Regions from separate parts of the Peribacillus asahii genome, predicted to be linked through region 2. Evidence: riboswitches for the same ligand, from Rfam matches in the RefSeq annotation. Region 2 holds a riboswitch; each other region holds the start of a gene.
The links. Region 2 has a riboswitch for thiamine pyrophosphate ahead of thiT (energy-coupled thiamine transporter ThiT). Riboswitches for the same ligand answer to the same signal wherever they lie in the genome.

Region 1 (6,079 bases), 2.4 Mb from region 2:
TTATAAAATGAGTGGGAAGACGACAGAAGAAAAAAATGAAGCATTAGCAAAAATTGCGGATCAATTATTGGCAGATAAAGATTATTTAATAAGTGAAAATGCAAAAGATTTAGAACAAGGAAAGAAAAATGGTCTGCCTGATTCGACATTAGATCGTATTATGTTAAACGAAAAGCGTATTGAAGATATGTCAGCGGCTATTCGTTTACTGATTGACTTAAAAGATCCAGTCGGTGAAAGCTTAGAAACAATTGAGAAAGAAAACGGCTTGCTTATTAAAAAAAATCGTGTTCCAATCGGTGTGATTGGTATGATTTATGAAGCGAGACCAAATGTAACGATTGATGCGGCTACATTATCATTAAAAACAGGAAATGCGGTTATTTTACGAGGAAGTTCGTCTGCAAGCTACTCTAATCAAGCGCTTGTTAGGTCGATTCATAAGGCATTGGCGCAAACATCTTTACCAGTTGATGCGGTTCAATTAATGGAAGATACAAGCCGTGAAACAGCGAAAGAATTATTTCATTTGAATGAATATTTAGATGTGTTGATTCCACGCGGAGGCAAAAATTTAATTGATACTGTTGTTCGTGAATCGACTGTACCTGTTCTTGAAACGGGAGCCGGTAACTGTCACATTTTTATTGATGAATCAGCTGATTATGAGATGACAGAAAATATTGTAATCAATGGAAAAACACAGCGTCCATCTGTATGTAATGCCATTGAAAGTTTGCTCATTCATGAAAGCTGGTTTACTAAAAATGGGACTGACTTATTAGCCGTTCTTCACGGTAAAGGAATTGAACTATACGGAGATCAAACGGTCTGTACTGCTTTTCCAGAGGCGAAGCAAGCAACAGAAGAAGATTGGGCAACGGAATATTTAGCGCTAAAATTGAGTGTGAAAATTGTGAAGGATGTTACAGAAGCTGTTGAGCATATTAATCAGTATGGTACGAATCATTCTGAAGCCATTATCACAACAAATGAGGAAAGTGCAGCCATTTTCTTAAATGGAGTCGATGCAGCCGCTGTTTATCATAATGCTTCTACCCGTTTTACTGATGGGTTTGAATTCGGTTACGGTGCTGAAATTGGGATTAGTACGCAAAAGCTTCATGCGCGTGGACCAATGGGATTACCTGCTTTAACATCTACTAAATATTTTATTTATGGACAAGGACAAATTCGCGGATAAGTGGATAGTTGATGAACGAGATTGAGTGAAAACCTGTACGCTACTTTTGGTACAGGTTTTTTTGTCTTACACTTAACGGGCAGTAAGCCCCCCACCTCCAGCTTATGAAGAAACAAAGAAGATAGGTGGGGGACAACTGCCCTCATCTAGTTGCGGCTCCTAGCCCCTCGAGGTCATAAGCTGCAATGCTTTGTGGCAAACTGCGCCACGCCGCATTTCATCTTATGCTTGTCGGGGCTGAACAGTCGCCTCGCTTTTGTAGTAAAGGCCCAATTGGCTAACCATTAGTGGGTGATAAAGGAACTCCCCTTTGATGGAAGTTTCACTTTATGATTGCATTCTACAAAAAGAAAGGGTATTCTTTGTATAAAAATAGATGATATCGGGAGTCTGTGGAATCAGGCTGAGAGTACGGTTAATCTACCGTAGACCGTTTGAACCTGTTGGGTCATGCCAGCGTAGGGAAGTGATAAGGGGATTACTCTGTATTTTTGCACTTTGCGTACGCAAAGTGCTTTTTTGCGCTATTAGAAAATAAATGGCTACATTGAAAGGAATGGGTAAACATGATGACTCAAAAAGAAATGATTGAATCGACAGTTCAATTTATTAATTGTAATGAATCTTCTGAGGAAGATTTTAATCAGCAGGCTTTACAATTATTTCGCTATCACTATCAATATAACATTCCTTATCGAACTTTTTGTTCTCAAAAAGGAAAAACACCGCGTACTGTGAAAACTTGGAGAGACATCCCGCCAGTACCGATTAATGCTTTTAAAGATGTTACTTTGAGCTGTTGTGATCCGGAGCAAGCGGAAGCGGTTTATATGACAAGTGGTACAACACAAGGAATTAGAGGTAAACATTATCATCCAACATTAGACATATTTGATAGGTCGATGATTAAAAATTTTCAAGAAAGATTTATGGGAAATACCGATAAGATTCGGATGGGAATCTTATTTCCAACAGAACAGGAGATGCCTAATTCTTCTTTAGCTCGTTATTTAAAACTCGCAAAAGAAAGGTTTGGGACAGAAGATAGCCGTTATTTTATACAAAATCACAAGCTTGATGTGGAAGGCTTACAGAAAGAGCTGAGGAATGCTGAAGTAACTGGAGAACCTTATGCTCTTTTAGGTGCAAGTTATAGCTTTGTTCATCTTTTAGAAGAACTAGAGCGTGGGAATCAAACTTTTACTCTACCAAAAGGAAGTAAAATTCTTGATACGGGCGGCTTTAAAAAACAATCTAAAGAATTAGAGTTGGATGAGTTCTATCAGTTGCTTTCTACATATTTAGGAGTCAATCGTTCAGCGTGTATCAATATGTACGGCATGACCGAGCTGAGTACACAGCTGTATGACAATGGAAATCAATCTGTGCCTGCTGTTAAGTCAGGACCAAGTTGGATTAAAACGCGAGTCGTAAATCCGTTAACAGGTGAAGAAGTAGCAAAAGGAGAACGCGGCGTTATTGTTCATTGTGACCTTGCTAATATGAATTCTGTTTCTACGATTTTAACAGAAGATGTTGGTGTTGAAGTGGAAGGCGGTTTTCTGTTATTAGGAAGAGTGGAAGGAACAGAAGCAAAAGGCTGTTCGCTAGCGATGGCAGAATTTTTAAAGGCTTCAAAGGGACTGGAGAAATGAGAGAAATCGCTGGATATATTCCGAATATAGGAGAAGAATCATTTGAGACAAAGGTGCTTCTATTCGAAAGAAATCAGGAAACAATAGAAGTGGAGATTCCGATTCTTACACATGAACAAATGAGCAGGTTAATTGACAAGATTAAGCATAGCAGTCGTAAGGTGTTAAAATCTTTTTCTGTTAATGAGTTAATGAACATCATTGATGAAGCGATACATAGACTTCTAGAGCGTGATTCATCTTATCGACAAAAAGCTGAAAAAGTATTACCGATTGTAACAGGCTATGATGAAGAAATGATAAGGCTTGGTTTGACTTCTTATTTAAAAACGTTTCGAAAACATGAACTGCAGCGTTTTCTTGTTGAAGATTTAGGAAATCCATTGTTGTTGGATGATTTTCAACCGAGAGTAAAAGGTGGATTTTCGAAGGCTTTTAGTCCGGATTTAATTACGCATATTTGGTCAGGGAATGTGCCTGGTCTTCCTTTATGGAGCTTTATATCTAGTTTGTTAGTGAAAGCAGGGAATATCGGGAAGGTATCGAGTGCTGAGCCATTATTTGCTGGCTGGTTCGCTAAGCTTTTAGTGGAAATAGAACCAAGATTAGCAGATTGCTTTGCCGTTCTTTGGTGGAAGGGCGGAGAAGAAGAGAGAGAACGCTTTATTTTTCAGCAAACAGATATTGTTGTCGGGTATGGGGGCAATGAAGCGATGGAAGCTTTACGAAGTCGGATTCCAATCACTAAAAGGTTTTTACCATTTGGACACAAGCTAAGTTTTGGGATTGTTTCAAAGACGTCTCTTGATTCTCTTAAAGCTTTGCAGGCAGCCCATTTGGCTGCTTTGGATGTGATGCGCTATGACCAACAAGGCTGTTATTCTCCACATGTTTTCTATGTACAAAAAGGAGGAAATGTTTCTCCAAAAGAATTTGCTAGATATATAGGTCATGAACTAGAGGCGTTTAATAGAAGGTTTCCGAGAAGAAAACTATCAATGGCCGAATCGATGGAGATGGCCGCTTGGAAAAATAAAGAAGAAATGAACCTGTTCTCGAATCCAAATAATGAAGTATTAGGCAATAACCAAAATGATTGGACTGTTGTTTTTGAAGATTCCGATCTTAGCCTTACACCAAGCAGTTTAAATCGTGTTGTAAAAGTGAAAGAGTTTGATCACATAGAAGAGGTGACGAAAGGCCTTCTCATGCATCGGGATTACCTGCAAACGGTTGGAATCGCTGCTAGTCCGTCTGAATTGTTTCAATGGTCTCATTTACTAGGGAGTGTTGGTGTGACTCGAATGACGGCATTGGGAAATATGACATCTCCAGAAGCTGGATGGCATCATGATGGCCGCTTTAATGTACTGGATTTAATTAATATGGTTGATATCGAAGCTTCAGCTGAACAATTAAGTGAAGAGTTGGCTCCCTATGCAGATTAGGAGGTTAGCAGATGAGTTTTTTAACAATTGAGGATTTGACTTATAGCTATCAAGAGAAGACAACTGTGTTACATGGAGTGAACTGGTCTATTGAAGAAGGGGAATTTCATTGCTTTCTAGGGAAAAGCGGCTGTGGAAAGACAACGTTATTAAAGCTTGCAGCGGGCTTGCTTCCATCTCATTCAGGAATGATTCGCTTTAAAGGAAAAGAAGTAATAGGGCCGTTGGATGAATGTGGTTTTGTGTTCCAATCTCCTACCTTATTAGAATGGAAAACAGTGCTAGAAAATGTGTTGCTTCCGATTTCGCTGAAAAGAAAGATTACGCAACAAGATCGACAGTATGGGTTAGAAGTATTAGAGATGGTTGGTTTAACGACTTATTTAGATCGTTATCCTACTCAATTATCTGGAGGACAACAAAGTCGTGTTGCTATTGCGAGAGCGTTGATTCAAAAACCAACGATGCTGTTTCTAGATGAACCATTTGCTGCTCTGGATGCTATTACAAGAGAAGAACTACAGGATGATTTGTTGAAAATTTGTAAGACCCGTCATACAACGGTTCTTTTTATTACGCATGATATCGCAGAAGCCGTGTATTTGTCAGATCGGATTGCAGTCATAGATCAAGGCCAAATCATTTTTGATACTGCTGTAAAATTAGAAAAAGAGAGAAATGTAGAAATGAAATACGCGCCGTATTTTAATGAGTTGTGCCTGACGTTACGACATGTATTGGGAGGAAATAAGCGATGAAAAGTCTCCCTTTATACTCAATTCTATTATTTATTATGTTCCTCATCATTTGGGAATATAGTGCAAGCTTTATGTCAGAGCTTGTTTTGCCGGCTCCTACGGTTATTGTTACGACTTTAGTAGATGGTCTGCAAAGTGGATACTTTATTCCACATATTTTGCGAACACTATCAGAAGTGTTGCTAGGTTTGGTAATTGGCTGTGTCGGGGGATTTATCGTTGGGGTGATTATGGGTGAGATTGAATTTTTAAGAAAGCTTCTTTCTCCTTATATCATTGCGAGCCAAGCTGTTCCTAAGCTTGCTTTGGCCCCTTTATTTATTCTATGGTTTGGTTTTGGCATGAAATCGAAAGTCATAATCACTGCCCTGATTTGTTTTTTTCCATTATTGGAGAATACGATTACAGCGATTCAGTCTACGAATAAACAAAAACAAGAATTATTTCATATGCTTCGAGCAACACGCTGGCAAACCTTAATTCATTTAAAAATTCCTAATGGCCTGCCAGGGATTCTAGCCGGACTTCGAGTGGCGGTTGTATTAGCCGTAGTAGGGGCTGTTGTTGGCGAGTTTATTGGGGGAAGCGATGGATTAGGAGCGCTCATCGTCGCGTCGCAAGGGATGATGGATACGCCGTTAATGTTTGCTGTGTTAATTTTATTAACTGTGATGGGCATGGTTTTATATCAATTGATTTATGTATTAGAAGTTACTGTACTAAAGAAATATATGAAGGAGAATAGAAAATGAAAAATAGATGGTTAGTCACGATTTTATTATGTATGACCGTATTGATGTCAGCGTGTGGTGCAAAGGATGAAAATAAGGGAACAGCGAAATCTGATTCAACAGACGTCCAAACGATTCGAGTAGCGAACTGGAGTAAGCCACTTACAGAACAAACGAATCTATTAGTCGATGAGAAGAAGCATTTCTTTCAAGATAAAGGCCTAGATGTAACTGTTATTCCTGGTGCAGGCGGTGGCGATGCGATTAAAAATATTTTATCTGG
Region 2 (6,079 bases):
CTTTCTCCTTGTAAAGTCGATGCGTCCCGTTTCGCTACATCTAGTAAAGTAATAATGATTAAAATAAGCTGCAGCATGACTAATGGCAAAATTAACATAAAATCAAATGTTTCCATATGCCTCCACCCTTTCAAGCTTCATAAAGAACGCCTATTCCACATAAACAGCCGTACCATACGCAATAATCTCACATGCATTTTGCATGATCGATGAAGTTTCTAATCGAACGGCAATAATTGCATTAGCTCCTTTTGCCTTTGCATCTTCTGTCATCCTGCCAATAGCCTTCTGCCTCGCCTCCGTCATCATTTCTGTATATTCGTCAATTTCACCACCGACAATCGTTCTAAGCCCTGCCAGAATATCCTTTCCAATATGTTTGGACTGTACGCAATTCCCTCGAACAAATCCCTTTAATTCTGTAATTTCTTTTCCTGGTACAAAATCAGTAGTCACGATAATCATTTAATTCATCCTCCTCTTTTTTTCGCGAACGTTTAACTAATAAATAAAAGATAAGCGGCATAGGTGTTTGAATTAACCCAATAATGCCCCAAAACCAATAGTTCATTCCATTTTTTCTAGCGTCCGTAAACAAATAAATACTTTGAACGAGCAGCAGCAGGGCAACTATAGGCAGTATATATAAATCGACTTTACTCATGACGTACCCGCTCCTTTCCCTTCCTAAATTCATACCCTGTATAGCCAACTAAAGAAATGACAGTCGCAACTTGTAAAACGACAAATACATAGGGCTGTTGAAAAAACGCTGTAAACATCAGGCTAAGGATAATGATGGCTATCGTACTAAACAGGAGAAGATCCTGACGCCACTTTTTCCGTATTTGCTTTTTTTGTTGTGCAATTTTTTGTTCAAAAAAATTGACATCTGGAGTTGTAAATGAAAAGGATTGCTCTAATTTTTCAAAACTATGATTCATAGATTGTACAAACTCTGCTTCAGTTTTGCTCGACTGTTTTTCCGACGGGATATTGTCCTTTGTCATCTTCATTTAACTCCTTTCTCACCATTTGAATTCCTTTATGAACACGGGACTTTACCGTTCCTTCTGCTATTTGCAGCATAGCGGCAATTTCTTCGTACGAATACCCATAGTAATGTTTTAGCAAAATGGGGATTCGAAAATCATCCTTTAACTTTCCTAATGACTCTAACATCATGTGCCAATCTTCATTAACGGATTGTGCCTGCCACCGAATCATCCTTAACGCTTGCTCCTGCTTTTGCCACGATTGTTCTCGTTTTTGCCTTCGTTTTTGATCGATATATAAGCGTGTGGCAATGGAAATCAGCCATGTTGAAAACTTCGATTTTCCATTGAACTTCGCTACATGTTCAATCGCTTTTGCCATTGTATCTTGCGCTAAATCTTCTGCCTGCTCAAGGCTATATGTTAACTTAATTAAATAATGAACAAGAAACGAATAATTTTGTCGAAACAACTGAGCTAACGCGTACTCATCTCCCTTTTTTGCAGCAGTAACCCACTCTCTTTCTTCCATGCTCTCCCTCCCTCCGCCGCTTCGATTTATTATTATGACGTTTTGCTTTCCAATTTCGTTCACTCGATTTTTAAAAAATTTTTAAATCAGAAAAAACACTAAGCGAAATCTTATAGTATAAAAAGCTTTGACAAACTGATAATAATGATGTAAATTACCCATTAGACGAACATTTTTATTTATTGTTAATTAAATATTCGTATTTAGAGGTGTAAAACATGGATAATGTGTTTGATTATGAAGATATTCAATTAATTCCGGCAAGATGTATAGTACAGAGCCGTTCTGAATGTGATACAACGGTAACTTTAGGGAAACATACATTTAAGTTACCTGTAGTACCTGCCAATATGCAGACTATTATAGATGAAAAGATTGCTATTTACTTAGCAGAAAATGGCTACTTTTATGTGATGCATCGCTTCGAACCAGAGAAGCGAGTATCTTTTATTAAAGATATGCAATCACGAGGATTAATCGCATCGATTAGCGTTGGAGTTAAAGATGAAGAGTATGAATTTATCCAACAATTAGCAGAGGAACAGCTTGTGCCTGAATATATTACGATTGATATTGCACACGGTCATTCGAATGCAGTCATAAAGATGATTCAACATATTAAAAAATACTTACCTGATAGTTTTGTGATTGCTGGAAATGTAGGCACTCCAGAAGCAGTAAGAGAATTAGAGCATGCTGGTGCGGATGCGACAAAAGTAGGCATCGGGCCAGGAAAGGTATGTATTACAAAAATTAAAACCGGATTTGGAACAGGTGGTTGGCAATTAGCTGCACTGCGTTGGTGCGCAAAGGCAGCAAGCAAGCCGATTATTGCTGACGGAGGAATTCGTACACACGGCGATATCGCTAAATCGATTAGATTTGGTGCAACTATGGTCATGATTGGTTCATTATTTGCTGGACATGAAGAATCACCAGGAGAAACGTTTGAGAAAGATGGGAAACTCTATAAAGAATACTTCGGTTCCGCTTCAGAATTTCAAAAAGGCGAAAAGAAAAACGTAGAAGGCAAGAAAATGTTCGTCGAGCACAAAGGTTCTTTGCAAGATACATTAACAGAAATGGAGCAAGATCTTCAGTCCTCTATCTCTTATGCAGGTGGAAATAAGTTAGAAGCAATCCGCAATGTAGATTACGCTATCGTTAAAAACTCTATCTTTAACGGTGATAAAGTGTATTAAAAGCTTTTAAGCACCCTGGATAGTCAACCATATCCATATGATTTTTTCATACCAAGCTGAGCGAGAGACTTTCATACTTGCTCAGTTTTTTTCATAGATTAATTTGTGGCTCATTTAAGCCACAAATCAAATGGAACAACCATATTCACGAACACTTAAAAATTAAACGATAGAAAAAGCCGGACCTATAACAGATCCGACTGAAGATTTAATACGCTTTTCTTATTAATACATTTCTTGCCGTTGAATAAAGCATGGCCACGATAATAGCAGATAGTACAAAGCATCCTAGCATATACGTGCCGTTATAAACGAGCGAGTAAAGCGCGACTGGTTGGCCTGGCGGCGCATACTCTCCATAAAGAATAATACCAGAAGCAAAATGACATAAAAATCGTAAAAAGCTTCCTAACAGCACTCCGCTTATAATGTAAAAGTTAGCTTTCGAATAGTTCCCTTCCCTTAAGCTCACATTTACCTTATTCACATATACACCAGCGAACCCTACCACTCCAAAAGCTAAGAAATAATCTATAATCCATGAAGCAAAATGATACGGAATGGCTCCCGTTATAATTTGCAATCCTCCTAATAAAACTCCAGTAAGGACTCCGCCTTTAACTCCCCAACGAAAGGCCATTAGAAAAACAGGAACCATCGCAAGGGAAATAGAACCTCCTTGCGGCCAAAACCTTCCCATAATCGCACCTGATACAAAATCAAGCAGCAACGCCAAAGCAGCAAAAATCGCTACTTCCACTAAAAATAGTGTTTTATTATTCATTATACTTCCTCCTTCTCCTATTTAGAGAAGCGTGATGAGCTGCCCGTATTGCTTTTTTTCCAAATAAAAAAGCAATACTAGGGCGGTAATGGATGGCCCGTATTGCTTTATATCCAAAACCACATCCCTACGCTAGCATTAACTAACAGGTTCATAGGGTCAGAACTCATTCGCTCACTCTCAGCCTCTTCGGCTCCCCTTGTGGACGTATTTAATTTTTATCCTAGGTTAGAATATACTACTAGTTTATTCATAAAACAAGTACTAATCTTTTCTCCCTTCCTAATTAAGGATGTATTTTTAGCTGTGACCAACTTATTTTTAGCCCATCAATACAAATGCAAAGATACAATTTAGATGGATGAGGGAGACATTGTTGCTATAGACCCACTACGGTTTCATTTGATATCGTTAATACGCAAGTTTGCAATGGGGGTACAATCATGGATACAGATCAAAATTCTCTTTCAGCTGAAAGAGGGGCCTATATTAGTATCATCGCTTACATATTTTTAGCATCGCTGAAATTAACGGTGGGCTATTTTGGTCACTCCAAAGGCTTATGGGCTGATGGATTAAATAATGCGACCGATATTGTCGCTTCGGTTGCCGTATTAATTGGATTAAAAATTTCAAAAATCCCGCCAGATAAAAACCATGCATATGGCCATTTGCGTGCAGAAACAATCGCTTCTTTAATCGCTGCTTTTATCATGATTACGGTCGGTATTGATGTCATTACCGGTGCTATTGAAGATTTTTTTACAGAAGATACTCAATCACCAAGCATATTGACAGCAATTACAGCATTATTCTCCGCGGCGTTTATGTACGGTATTTATCGTTATAATGTAGCGCTTAGTCGAAAAATAAACAGCGCTTCTATTTATGCGGTTGCACAGGATAATCGATCGGATGCACTCGTTAGTGTAGGGGCTTTAGTTGGAATTTTAGGAACCTATATCGGCATCGCATGGCTCGATGGAGTCGCTGCTATCGTTGTCGGAATTATTATTTGTAAAACAGCTGTCGAGATTTTCCTAGACGCTTCCCACTCCTTAACCGATGGCTTTGATGAAGAGTTATTACAAAAAATTGGAGTGACCATTTCAAAAACAGAAGGCGTTAAAGACATGAGCGCAATTAAAGCTCGTATGCATGGAAATGAAATTCTTGTTGAAGCAACCATTCATGTAAACCCGCTTTTAACGGTTATCGAAAGCCATGAAATCACGGTTCAAGTCGAACAAAACTTACTATCGGAACATAATGTTAAATATGCAATCATTCATATAGAACCTTATACGACTTCACAACAGTAACCAACAGCTATTTTGTTGGTTACTTTTTTATTGGCTCTATTATATGACTTTGTTGATTACTGGCTTATTATTGAATACAACCTTTTTACTAGTTATAAAGACACAAAAAAACGTTTTTTTAGAATTTTTGCATAATTTTCTTTAGAAGTTAAAGGATTTTCGTTTCCTATTAGCGAAATAGGAATAATCAACGAAAAAAATCTTTTCCTGTCAATGGAGGGCGAGATGCTATTTAATAACGCTACAGCAATTGATTTCTTAATGGATCATAAAGATCGTATTATTAGCCAGTGGACGCAATTCTCCCTTTCCGGAGAAAAAGTCGAACATTTTTTCAAACTATTTATAGAAAAAATGAAAAAGCAGCAATCAACGCTTGAAGAGTGCTTAGATTCATTATCGGAAAATATTGCGACAGAACAATTTCTTCAGATTATGAGTATGGAGGAATTCACTAAAACGATTACAGCTGGAAGATCCATTATAATAGAAGAAGTACTTACTTTACATTTAACACCCTGTGATTCACTTCGTCTCATTAATGAAATTAACCGTTCACTCGATCAATTGATTCAACAGACCATTACTTATTACGCAAAATTACAAGCAAAATCGCTAGAAGAACAGTACTATTTCATTAGTCAGACACATAAAGACCGCTTGACTCTGCTCGGTCAAATGACATCTAGCTTTGTTCATGAATTTAGAAATCCATTAACATCCATTATGGGATTTATCCAATTGCTACAATCGGAACATCCAGAAGTAAAATATTTAGATATTATCTCAAGTGAACTTAATCAACTAAACAGTCGAATCACACAATTTCTAAATTTATCAAAGAAAGAAAAAGCAAGTGAATATATTGATTCCTTTTCTATTTCAAAGCTTGTCGATGATGTTATTGAATTTCTTTACCCAAGCATATTAGAAGCGAATGCTACCGTTTCGTATGCCATTCCAGACGATATAATGATTAGCGGCTCTAAGGAAGAAATACGTCAAGTATTGTTAAATATTATCTTAAACGCACTAGATGTCATTCCCACAACCTCTGTACCGACTATTACTATTTCTGGTACACAATCTAGAGAAGGATTACTCTTAACGATTGCTAATAACGGTCCAAAAATCCCAGACGATGTATTGCCAACTATTTTTGATCCTTTCGTCACCACCAAAACAAAAGGAACTGGACTTGGCTTATTTGTTTGTAAAGAAATTATTGAAAAACATGGCGGCTC
Region 3 (6,079 bases), 1.1 Mb from region 2:
AGGGGCGTTTATGGGTATAAATGCTGCAGTAGTAGGAATTTTAATTTCAGCATTTTACCATCCTATTTGGACTAGCTCCATTCTAACCTCCATTGACTTTACCTTAGCTGCCATCTTATTTAGTATGCTTATGTTTTGGAAGCTCCCTCCTTGGATTATTGTTGTTTGCGGAGCCATTGGCGGTACATTACTTACATTTATTGAATCAAATATTTTCTAAGCTACCAAGTTTGGTAGCTTAGAAAATATTTCAAACTCAAAAAAATAGGCACAAACCAGAAGCCTGTGTCAAAGTCATCTCTCTTCTATTTAAATTGTGTAATTACATTAAACCCATATGTTTTATAGCTTGTCATATCATGAAGCACCTCAGATACATCATCTAAGGCAATCTCACGTGAAACGAGTGACTTTGGATTTAACTTTCCTTGAGCAATCAATGCTAGTAAACCATTATACTCCGAGCGAGGGTTACCTAGGCTTCCGACCACTTCTAACTCCATCGCCGTAATCGCATCAATCGGAAGACCAACTAAGCCCCCTTCATTTTTTGTAGTTAAACCGATTTGAACATGTCGGCCTCCTTTGCGTAAAGAAGTGACCGAATTTAAAATTGTTTCTTGAATTCCAAGCGCTTCGATGGATGCATGTGCCCCACCCTTCGTTATTTCTCGAATGGCTTCCACAACATTTTCTTGGCGAGCGTTCACACCAACAACGGCACCTTCTTTCTTAGCCTTGTCCAATTTAGCCTCATCTACATCAACTGCAATGACTTGAGCGCCTATCGCATTGGCAACTTGAACAGCAGATAGCCCAACACCTCCTGCACCATGAACAACAAGCCAATTCCCTGGCTTAATATTGCTGCGCATGACACCATGATAGCCAGTCATATAGCGACAACCAATAGCTGCAGCTGTAAGCGTGTCCACTTCATCAGGAAGAGCAACTAAGTTAAAATCCCCGTTTGGTACTTTCACATATTCTGCATACGCTCCATCATAACTAAATCCAAAAATTTGTAAAGAATCACAGCGATTTGATTGACCACTCAAACAGTTTAAACAATGTGAACAGCCTTCGTGGAAAGGAGTCGTTACTCGATCTCCTGGACGAAAGTTTTTCACTTCTTTTCCTACCGCTTCAACAATGCCGCCTAATTCATGACCTGGAATAATCGGAAGAATAGGACTTAAGCCAATCCACTCCCAATCTCCCATCCAAGCATGCCAATCACTACGGCACACTCCGCTTGCTTCGACTTTCACAATGACATCATGCGGACCTGGAGTTGGGTCAGGTACATGACCTATTCTTAACGGTTTTCTTTGTTCAATAATTTGAGCAGCTCTCATATGCTTGTCCCCCTTAATTACAGTATTTACATATTGTTAACGCCTTCTTTATCAAAGATATTCCGCAAGTCCTTTAAACATGAACAAAAAACTTTCTTCGACAAACATAATTAAACCCTGCCTGTTTTTATATATAAACGGGCAGGGTTTCTATTTGGCTTCAACTGCGAGATCCGTAGTCATCACGTCCTTTTTCATTAACTAGCTTGATTATCATATTCATTCAATTGTTCTTTCGTTAAGTGTGTTACAAAATGATAAAAAGTCATCGACTCCATTCCGTAATTTTCACATGCTCTTTTATAGCTTTCATATGCTTCACGATACGTTTCCATCTTCGTCCCCTCCTGTTGTATAACAATTTATTTAAGTTATATAAAATATATAACAGAATCACTACTGTGTCAATACATTTCCGAAAAATAAAAACCTGTTATATAACAAATTTATCGATCGATTTTTACCATTATCCCTCTTTTTAATTACCATAAATTACTGATAGCGTTTAGATCTAACGTGAATTAAGATTATATTCGAATGTACATTTTTAAAATGTGTTACTATCGCTTCATCTGGAAAACTTATAGTTTCATTGTTTGTTATCTTATATCTCACTTTATGTTGTCATTAAAAATTATGGATCGACACAGATTCCTGGATTCTTCCCAGACCTATATATTAATGATAAATTCAACAATGCCCTAGATTTACAGTTTTATTCGGCTAAATACAATGAATTAGATACCATTGTGGAGCTTGCTAAAGGCAAAACTTTAAGTGGATATTTGACTTATCAAGTATCGCCAGGTAAAAAATTAGAATTAGTGTATAGAGATTTTAACAGCTTTGATAGCATGACATTTTTTGGAACCAATTAATACAACTCATTCTACAATCTGGAAAAAGACTGATCACAGAATGCTAGTGATCAGTCTTTTATTATTTATTTCCCCTTATTAATGGCTAAGGTTTTTTGCAACACTATGTATTTTCGCGTTAACAAAGTCAACTGCGACAAACACGATAAATGAAATCACGATGGGTAACACAACGATAGGCATACCGAGTACAATTCCAATTTCCGCTTCTTTAAAGTCTTTATCATTTATAGGAGCAGAAAACTAAGGTGTATTTTTCTACCATTTTTTTAAAATAACGAAAGGAATTTCACCTAATAATAGCGAATATTTAAAGTTATAAATTATTGAAAGTTCGGTGCAACTATGTCTTTAATAACAAAAGATTTGTTAATTAACTTCTTATTTACTATTCTTCCGTTATTTTTAGTACAAATGATTTATTTTGCCAAATATTCTTATAGATTTGAAAACTTCAAAAGAAGGACATTTGCCATTTTTCCTATCGTCTCCCTTATTCTTTGCATGATATTCCCTGTTGCTACAGGGCCTTATTATGTATGGGACCTTCGTTGGATTCCCTTTATCCTTGGTTGGTTATATGGCGGATATAAATTAGGAATTCCTTTATTATTCTTAATGTTATCCATTCGCTTTTGGCTAAATGGCGATAACGGCTTTTATATAGCCTGTATTACTTTCTTTTCTTTTTCTATTGTACTATTCTTTATATCCAAATATTTTTCGCAATTTTCCGTGAAATATAAAGTGATAATAAGCAGTTCGCTAACTTTTATCGGCTTAATGATCTCCCTGTTGGTATCTGAGCAACTATTTAACATAAACAGAGGAGCAAATCTATGGACACAATATATTTCCATTCAAATCATTGCAATGGTGTTTACGAACTTACTGTGGGAAGTCATCCAAGCAAATTTTCAAGTATTACAAAAGTTAGTGAAAGCTGAGAAATTACAAATGGTGAGTCATCTAGCAGCTAGTATTTCTCATGAAGTTCGTAATCCCCTCACCACAAGTAGAGGATTTATCCAAATGCTATCTGAAGAAACCTCTGACCAAAAAAGAAAACAATATACAGAAATTGCATTACAAGAATTAGATCGAGCCACAGAAGTAATCAATGATTATTTAACATTTGCTAAGCCCGCACTTGAAAAGGAGGAAAAGATCCATGTTGCAGAGGAGATTCAGCATGTCATCAATATCATTACTCCTTTAGCTAATATGAACAGCATACAAATTAAACTATCTTTATTAGAAGATGACCAATATGTCGTTAAGGGCGAGCGTAAAAAGTTTCAACAATGTCTAATTAATATGTTAAAAAACGGTATAGAATCTATGGAGGTTAACGGAAAATTGCACGTCATCCAAACCAATAATCAGGATACGATTCAAATCGATATTCGAGATGAAGGATCAGGTATGACACAAGAACAAATCAATCGCCTTGGGGAGCCCTATTTTACAACCAAAGAAAAAGGCACAGGGCTTGGAATGATGGTTTCTTATAGTATTATTAATCAAATGAATGGTCAGATTACAGTCGTAAGTGAACAAGGAATAGGAACTTGCTTTTCTATCAAGCTCCCTATTTATCAATAAATTTTTTTAAAATTTTTGTTGTACACCTTCTAGATTTATGATATTTTAAATATAAATTTTAAAACTATTTAGTTAATTCACTAGGGGATCCCTTGATAAGGGCTGAGAATAAAGTAGTTACTTTTAAACCCTCATAACCTGAACAGGTTCGCACCTGCGTAGGGAAGTGTTCGTTATTCTTTGTGCTTATTTGTGTACAAATAACAAAACCACTTTCCTATTTAAGGTTAGTGGTTTTTTTGCGTGCACTACTTACTAGTAAAAAGGAGTAAACGAATATGAAACTGATTGCCGTAACAGATGATTCACATACGGTTGACGCGCTGACAAGTATTATTTCTTCTATTCAAAATATTGTTGATTATGTCCATATTCGTGAAAAATCAAAAACGGCTCATGAAGTTCTGTCACTCATTCAGCTTTTAGAACAAGCAGATGTAAACAAAGAAAAACTCGTCATTCATGATCGCTTAGATATCGCGTTACTCACACAAATGTCAAATATCCATCTTCCATCACATAGCCTCCCTATCCAAAAAGTGAGAGAAAACTTTCCGCACTTACGGATTGGTCGTTCGATTCATTCTGTAGAAGAAGCAAAACAAGCGGAAACAGATGGAGCGGATTATGTGTTATATGGACATTGTTTTGAAACAGATTGTAAGAAGGGACTAACGCCAAATGGCATACATACTATTAGCAACATGAAACAAGCACTAAAAATCCCTGTATATGCCATAGGTGGAATTACGCCAAATCGAGTACATGCTCTTCAACAACTAAAAACAGATGGCATTGCGGTTATGTCGGGCATTTTTTCTTCACCAAATCCCTATGCATCCGCATTAGATTTTTCAAAATTATGTAAGGAGAATTCATGTGAAAACAAATTATGAAGTAGCTATTATAGGCGGTGGAATTATCGGCTGCTCAATTGCCTATTATTTAGCGAAAGAACAGATTGATGTTGCTGTATTTGAGGAAAAGCAACTAGCTAGTAAATCGACAAGTGCAGCGGCTGGTATGCTAGGTGCTCATTCAGAATGCAATGACCTTGAGATTTTCTATCCTTTTGCAAGAAAGAGTCAACTAGCCTATTTTCAGCTTCAAGATGAGCTAAAAGAGCTAAGCGGTATCGATATTGAGTTAAGAAAAGGCGGCATTTTTCAGCTCGCTTATTCAGAGGCTGAAAAAAGTGAGCTAAACTCTACCATCTCCCTCCCTACCGTCAGATGGTATGACAGAGATAATGTACGCCATGAAGAATCTTCTGTTTCAACGAATATTATCGGAGCCGCTTTTATTGAAGATGATGTGAATGTCTTACCTAGTTCTGTTTGTCAAGCATTTGGAAAGAGTGCTCAAGTATTAGGGGCATCGGTTTTTGAACATACATCGGTTTTCTCGATTGAAAAACAAGACAGTTCCTATACGATTAAAACGAACAAAGGAAATTTCCAAGCTAAATATGTCGTTGTCGCAAATGGTGTATGGAGCTCTAATTTTTTCCATCAGCTTGGTTTAACCAATACGCTTACTCCCGTCAAAGGCGAATGTGTATCAGTTTCAAGTGAAAAGCCGCTTTTAAAGCATACATTGTTTCATGAACACTGCTATATTGTACCTCGAAACAACGGCAGACTTGTACTTGGAGCCAGCATGGTCGAAAATGATTGGAATGAACAAGCAAGTCTTGGCGGCATCGAGAAGCTCATTGCTAAAGCAAAAACGATGCTCCCGTCCATCATCGATATGAAAATCGAGTCCTTTTGGGCAGGGCTTCGTCCACAAACGTTTGATCAAAAGCCATTTATCGGTCATCATCCTGATGATGACGGCATTTTATTCGCCACAGGGCATTATCGAAATGGCATTTTGCTCGCTCCTGCCACAGGACAAATGATTCGAGATTTTATTATGAAAAAAGAAATAAGAAAAGATTGGATGGAAGCCTTTAAAATCAATCGCCAAAAGAGGTGAAATCATGAAGTCGATTCAATTAAACGGAAAAACTATTGAACTGCCAGAAACCGTACACTGTATTCAGGATTTACTTGAATTATATAAACTGGAAAACCGCATTGTTGTCGTAGAAGTAAATAAAGAAATTATTTATAAAGAGCAATACACAGCACAAGCATTATCAGATCGAGATACAGTAGAAATTGTTCATTTTGTAGGAGGAGGATGATAATCATGTTAAAAATAGCTCATCACACATTTCAATCAAAACTTTTA
Region 4 (6,079 bases), 1.1 Mb from region 2:
TTGTAAAGCCTTAGCTTCTTTTTCTTCCCGAGCTGCTGCCTCTGCTGCAGCAATTGCTTTATGTAAAGCTTGAATTTCCTCCAATAAGCTCTCGATTTTTGACTGAATGATCAAGAAAAGTTGTGGAAATTGCTCATCTAAAATTTGTTTATAAGAATCATACACTTCTCTATTACGAAATTCATCAAAATCACTGGCTATGTCCCCTTTCCAAGCATCAGCAGCTAAACTCGGCTCTAGACAAGCCAATGCATTTATGGCGAAATCATTATAAAGCTGTTCTAGCTCTGGAATGATTTCCTGTAATCGTCGAAGCTCATCCTGCTTTTTAGCAAGTTTACTATATAAAGAGGAAAGCGAAGAATCGAACACGACATTAAGCACCTCACCCATTGAATCCTATAATTAATGTTTCTCACCAATCTATTAAATCATAAAAAATTTAGAAGTCTCAATGCTATTGATGAAGGATATGCCAAAAATGAGCCATATTCCCTGTTAGAGTAAAAACATTTCACAGGAAGAAAGAACCAAGCTGATTTTTTATAGAATCGACAAAGTGCTCCAAATCTATGAAACTATTCATTATAAAAACAAGCTTCCTTCAAAAGAAAGAAGCTTGCTGATGCTATTATTGATAAATCTTTGAACCACTCTGACGGAATTCCTCCGCTTTCTCTTCTAGCGCTTTATCCATTTCCATATCACGAATATTATGAGAAATCTTCATGCTGCAAAATTTTGGGCCGCACATTGAACAGAAATGAGCGGTTTTAGCTCCTTCTGCTGGCAGCGTTTCATCATGGTATTCCATTGCTCGCTCCGGATCAAGTGATAAGTTAAATTGATCACGCCAACGGAATTCAAATCGTGCTTTTGAAAGAGCGTTATCACGAAGTTCTGCTCCAGGATGTCCTTTGGCAAGATCCGCTGCATGAGCGGCAATTTTATACGTAATTACCCCATCGCGCACATCGTCTTTATTTGGCAAGCCTAAATGTTCTTTCGGTGTTACATAGCAAAGCATGGCTGTTCCGTATGAAGCAATCATCGCTGCGCCAATGGCTGACGTAATATGGTCATAGCCTGGTGCAATATCAGTCGTTAATGGTCCAAGCGTATAGAACGGCGCTTCCATACAAATATCTAATTGCTTATCCATATTTTCTTTAATTTTATGCATCGGTACATGACCTGGTCCTTCAATCATCACTTGTACATCATGTTTCCAAGCAATTTTCGTTAATTCACCAAGCGTTTCAAGCTCCGCAAATTGAGCATCATCATTCGCATCGGCAATCGAACCTGGACGAAGCCCATCTCCTAATGAAAAGGAAACATCGTACGCTTTCATAATTTCACATATTTCTTCAAAATGTGTGTATAGGAAGTTTTCTTGATGATGCGCTAAACACCATTGGGCCATAATCGATCCCCCGCGAGATACAATGCCTGTTGTTCTCTTTGCTGTTAGTGGGATATATGGCAGACGTACTCCCGCATGAATCGTAAAGTAATCCACCCCTTGTTCCGCTTGTTCAATTAACGTATCCCGGAACACTTCCCATGTTAAATCTTCGGCAATACCATTCACTTTTTCAAGCGCTTGATAAATCGGAACCGTCCCAACTGGAACCGGACAATTGCGAATAATCCACTCTCGCGTTGTATGAATGTTTTTCCCTGTAGAAAGATCCATCATCGTGTCTGCTCCCCAACGAATAGCCCACGTCATTTTTTCCACTTCTTCATCGATTGACGAAGTTACTGCAGAATTACCGATATTAGCATTAATTTTCACTAAAAAATTACGTCCAATAATCATTGGTTCACTTTCTGGATGATTAATATTAGCTGGAATAATCGCTCGCCCTTCCGCTACTTCTTTACGAACAAATTCTGGGTCCATATTTTCTCGCAATGCGATATATTCCATTTCAGGTGTAATGATTCCTTGACGGGCATAATGCATTTGCGTTACATTTTTCCCTTTTTTTGCACGAAGCGGCTTTCTTTTTAATCCAGGAAAGACAAATTCTTTTCCTTGATTGATATTTTTATAGCCATTGTCCTCAGGCTTTATTTCACGCCCGATATATTCCTCGGTATCCTCACGATTACGAATCCATTCGCTCCGTACAGATGATAGACCTTTTTCAATATCAATCTTCACTTGTGGATCTGTATAGGGACCACTCGTATCATAGACACGGATGGGCAGATTTACTTCTTCCCCTCGCGCTGTCACAGTTGGAGACTGTTCAATCTCACGAAAAGGAACTCTTATACTTGGTTGGGATCCTTCTACAAATACTTTTTTACTAGCTGGAAAACTTGTCATTACGACGTTCTTTTGTTCACTCATCATCCATTCCTCCTTTAGTTATAGGACGAAATCTGATTCCCAAACGGCATGAAAAAACCGGGATCTGTATAAACAGAACCCGGTAGTAGTCAGTTTTTTAAACGGCACAAAGCCATAAAAAAAGCAGATAACAACTTCCCCACGCTGGTATGAGCCAGATCAGGTCCTGAGGGTTAAGAAACTTCATCGTGTTTCTCTCTCAGCCCAACTTATTGGACACCCCTAGTACGAAAATATTAACTTTTCTACTACTACTATAGAATAAATTCATAGACATGTAAAGAGAATATTGGAAATTTTGTCTATTGAACCTTATTGTCTAAAAACTGAACAATTTCATTACATAACAAATCCAGATTATCCATTAATAGAGAATGACCACAAGCCGCCAATTCTTTAAAAACCGCTCGGCCATGAAAATCCTCCATGATTTCATCGGCCATTTGTTTAGAAATCACTAAATCATCACTTCCTCGTAATATAAGGACAGGTATTTGAATATCCTTCACTTGATTTCTACCTTGAAGCAACCCATTATGTTGATCACTTATATTAAAAATATTTAAAGTATGATAGACTTCGGCAAGATTGCGCTGTGTAAGCATATCGTCCACATATTCCTCATACTTCTTGTCATCAGGCTGCTTCTTTGTATAAATTAAAGTATTCCACACAGACTTCAAAAAGTCTCGATTATTCATATCATATGCTTGTTGTACAGCCATTGTCTTAGCATCATTTCTGACTTCTTCCTGTGTTTGCAGTCGTTTCGTCAAGTCCGGGCTGCCAAACGTTGGATATCCCCTCGTTGAAACAGAGGCTAATAAAATTAATTGCTCGCATAGCCCTGGATAATCCGCACAAAACTGCATTGCAACCGCACCGCCAGTCGACCAACCAATCATACTGAACTCGGACAGCTGTAACTGATCAACAAAAAGTTTGAGATCATCTGAAAAATCTTTGATGCTTTCAACCGGACGTATATACGTCGAATGACCGAAACCTCGTAAATCCACAGCTAATATTTTATAAGAGGAAGGAATAACATCGATTAAAAGATCCCAATGCTTAGAAGAGGTCATATTTCCATGAACAAGAAGTAACACTTTATCTCCGCCTGCTCTTTCACGGTATCCTAATGTTTCTCCATTTGCTAAAGTCGTTCTTTTCAGTTCCACTCCCACTTTATTCATTCACTTCATCTCCTCATCTACTATTTGCTAAATACACCCCTCGATTTCTTTTCTTTATCGTTTCGTAAGCGATTGTCTTACAAAATTTACGGCATCATCTAGATTTTCGAAGGTCATTTCATCATCGTCTTGAATATGAGTCACTTTAATCCTCCACTGCTTCTCTTCTGTCAATGTTTCCGTGTTTGCGAGATGGAAGCGAAAGATAAATGAAACGATTGTTTGCCCGCTCATCTCACCCCTCCTTCACTATATTCTCTGAAGTCGATACATCTTCCTTCTTTCCTTTTTTTGCAACAAGTTTTCGGACACTACCGACAATACCATTTGGAAAAAACATTACTGCAAGGATATACACAATGCCAAACAAAATAAGCCAACGCTCAAAAATCCAATGCACTTTTGCAAGTCCTGTCAACCAATGGTGAGCCAATTCAATAATAGCTGCTCCTAAAACAGGACCAATTAATGTACCCACTCCACCAATAATCGTCATTAATAAAGCATCAAGCGTAATGTCCATCGTAAATACACTCGTATTGACAAAACGCAGCGATAAAGCATATAAAGAACCACTTAAACTCGCAATTCCGCCAGCTACGATACTCGCAATGATTTTATAATGCAAAACTTGATAGCCAAGTGATTCTGCCCGTTGTTCATTATCCTTAATAGCTAGCAATATTCTTCCTAATGGAGACTGAATAAATCGTTTTAATCCAAAATAGACAATGATCATCAGCACAAGACAAACAAGATAAAAGTGAAGTCGACTATGGAAAAACTCAGGAACTCGAAACGTAAATCCATCATTTCCGTACGTAAGGGTCCTCCATTTTTCTGCAGCGACAAGAAATAGACCAGCAAGAGCCAGCGTCAACATCGCATAATAATGACTTTTTAAACGAAGCGTCATCAACCCTACAACAAAACTGATAATTAGAGAAAACAAAACACCCAAAATAATCGCCCCAGTAACAAGAAGCATCGTTGGTTCATAATGCTTTAACATAACACTGACACAGTAAGCTCCAATGCCAAAAAACATTGCATGCCCAAAAGAAACAATGCCGGTAAAACCAAGTAAAATATCATAGCTCATCGCAAAAATCGCAAAGATAAAAATTTGTGTAAAAAGGATTAACATGCTTCGATCTTCATAAATAAATGGAAATACGAATAAAGCGAGACCTATAATCAAAAATAGCAGAGACTCTTTATCAGTAAATCTATTCCTTCTCACCTCATCACCCCTTTAGCGCAAACAATCCTTGCGGCCTAACTAGTAAAACAACAGCCATAATCAGCATATTAACGGCTAGCGAAAGCTCAGGAACATAATAAGCCATAAAGGAACCAATAAGTCCAACAAGCGTAGCTGCTAAGATGGAACCTGTAATATTACCCATCCCGCCAATGACAACGACGATAAAAGCGAGAATCGCATATTCCATCCCCATATTTCCATGAATCACTCCCGCATATGGAGCAATCAACATGCCGCTTAATGCTGCCATAGCCGCTCCAGCCATAAACACATATAAAAAAATCCGCTTAATATTAATACCTAATGACTGAACCATTTCTTTATTAATCACTCCTGCACGTACAATCAGCCCAATCTTCGTATGTTTTAACATATAATAAATCAAGGCGTACATGAGGAAGCCGACCACAATAATAAAAGCTCGATATTTAATAATTAAAATATTCCCGATTTCCCAGCTTCCTGTTAAATAGGCTGGAGGTGTAACAGCAATTTGATTAGGTCCCCAGATTACTTTCAAAAATTCCGAGAGAACAATCATAAAACCGAGTGTAATCAATATTTGCTGAACATGATTTCCATACACAGGCTGAATAATCCACTTTTCCGTTATAAAACCAAGAATGATACCCATGAAAATAGCTCCTATTATTCCTGCTATAAAACTATTTGTTAATAGATACAGCCAGACACCGGCATATGCTCCCCAAGCAAAAAGGCCCCCATGAGCAAAATTCAAAACACTCATTAAACCGAAAATTAATGTTAAACCTGCAGCTAGAAGGAAAATTAACATTCCTGTTGCAAGACCATTAATCGTTAAATTAATGAATAGCTCCATATTATGCCCCCTAAGCGATTCCTAAATATTTCCGACGAAGACTTTCATCTTCACGAAGAAGCTGCATCCGTCCATTAAATACCGTTCTACCGTCGTCAATAATATAAAAAGAGTCTCCTATTTGACTGGCCATCAAAAAGTTTTGTTCAACTAGAATAATCGTTGTTTTTTGCTTCATTTCTTGAATAGAATGCATAACTTTCTCCACAACAATCGGTGCTAAGCCTTTACTTGGTTCGTCAATCAGCAACAATTCGGTTTCATTGACATAAGCTCTGGCAATAGAAAGCATTTGCTTTTGCCCGCCGCTTAGCAGTCCGCCTGGCTTTTTCCAAAATGTTTTTAAGTCTGGAAAAAGATTAAGAATCCATTCCATTCTCTCCATCACATCATCACTTTCTTTTTTAATC

Region 1: it holds a riboswitch for thiamine pyrophosphate, as region 2 does, so the genes downstream of both, BAOM_RS15825 (LuxE/PaaK family acyltransferase) here and thiT (energy-coupled thiamine transporter ThiT) in region 2, are expected to answer to the same signal.
Region 3: it holds a riboswitch for thiamine pyrophosphate, as region 2 does, so the genes downstream of both, tenI (thiazole tautomerase TenI) here and thiT (energy-coupled thiamine transporter ThiT) in region 2, are expected to answer to the same signal.
Region 4: it holds a riboswitch for thiamine pyrophosphate, as region 2 does, so the genes downstream of both, thiC (phosphomethylpyrimidine synthase ThiC) here and thiT (energy-coupled thiamine transporter ThiT) in region 2, are expected to answer to the same signal.

Annotation. Positions count from the first base shown of each region.
Region 1 covers NZ_CP026095.1:3,210,467-3,216,545, reverse strand. Annotated here, with positions in the region: gene BAOM_RS15830 (glutamate-5-semialdehyde dehydrogenase) at 1-1,204, shown strand, start outside; TPP riboswitch at 1,577-1,686, shown strand; gene BAOM_RS15825 (LuxE/PaaK family acyltransferase) at 1,771-2,859, shown strand; gene BAOM_RS15820 (acyl-CoA reductase) at 2,856-4,307, shown strand; gene BAOM_RS15815 (ABC transporter ATP-binding protein) at 4,319-5,065, shown strand; gene BAOM_RS15810 (ABC transporter permease) at 5,062-5,817, shown strand; gene BAOM_RS15805 (ABC transporter substrate-binding protein) at 5,814-6,079, shown strand, end outside.
Region 2 covers NZ_CP026095.1:845,962-852,040, reverse strand. Annotated here, with positions in the region: gene BAOM_RS04295 (PLD nuclease N-terminal domain-containing protein) at 1-116, opposite strand, end outside; gene BAOM_RS04290 (YbjQ family protein) at 151-465, opposite strand; gene BAOM_RS04285 (sigmaY antisigma factor component) at 446-664, opposite strand; gene BAOM_RS04280 (YxlC family protein) at 657-1,010, opposite strand; gene sigY (RNA polymerase sigma factor SigY) at 964-1,527, opposite strand; gene guaC (GMP reductase) at 1,746-2,729, shown strand; gene thiT (energy-coupled thiamine transporter ThiT) at 2,938-3,513, opposite strand; TPP riboswitch at 3,621-3,723, opposite strand; gene BAOM_RS04260 (cation diffusion facilitator family transporter) at 3,957-4,835, shown strand; gene BAOM_RS04255 (sensor histidine kinase) at 5,061-6,079, shown strand, end outside.
Region 3 covers NZ_CP026095.1:1,919,114-1,925,192, reverse strand. Annotated here, with positions in the region: gene BAOM_RS09335 (chromate transporter) at 1-220, shown strand, start outside; gene BAOM_RS09330 (zinc-dependent alcohol dehydrogenase family protein) at 306-1,358, opposite strand; gene BAOM_RS24305 (hypothetical protein) at 1,556-1,693, opposite strand; gene BAOM_RS09320 (ATP-binding protein) at 2,582-3,841, shown strand; TPP riboswitch at 3,914-4,023, shown strand; gene tenI (thiazole tautomerase TenI) at 4,120-4,737, shown strand; gene thiO (glycine oxidase ThiO) at 4,721-5,821, shown strand; gene thiS (sulfur carrier protein ThiS) at 5,826-6,032, shown strand; gene BAOM_RS09300 (thiazole synthase) at 6,038-6,079, shown strand, end outside.
Region 4 covers NZ_CP026095.1:1,973,095-1,979,173, reverse strand. Annotated here, with positions in the region: gene BAOM_RS09580 (hypothetical protein) at 1-372, opposite strand, end outside; gene thiC (phosphomethylpyrimidine synthase ThiC) at 632-2,368, opposite strand; TPP riboswitch at 2,485-2,599, opposite strand; gene phaZ (intracellular short-chain-length polyhydroxyalkanoate depolymerase) at 2,668-3,561, opposite strand; gene BAOM_RS09565 (hypothetical protein) at 3,616-3,795, opposite strand; gene BAOM_RS09560 (branched-chain amino acid ABC transporter permease) at 3,797-4,804, opposite strand; gene BAOM_RS09555 (branched-chain amino acid ABC transporter permease) at 4,809-5,669, opposite strand; gene BAOM_RS09550 (ABC transporter ATP-binding protein) at 5,680-6,079, opposite strand, start outside.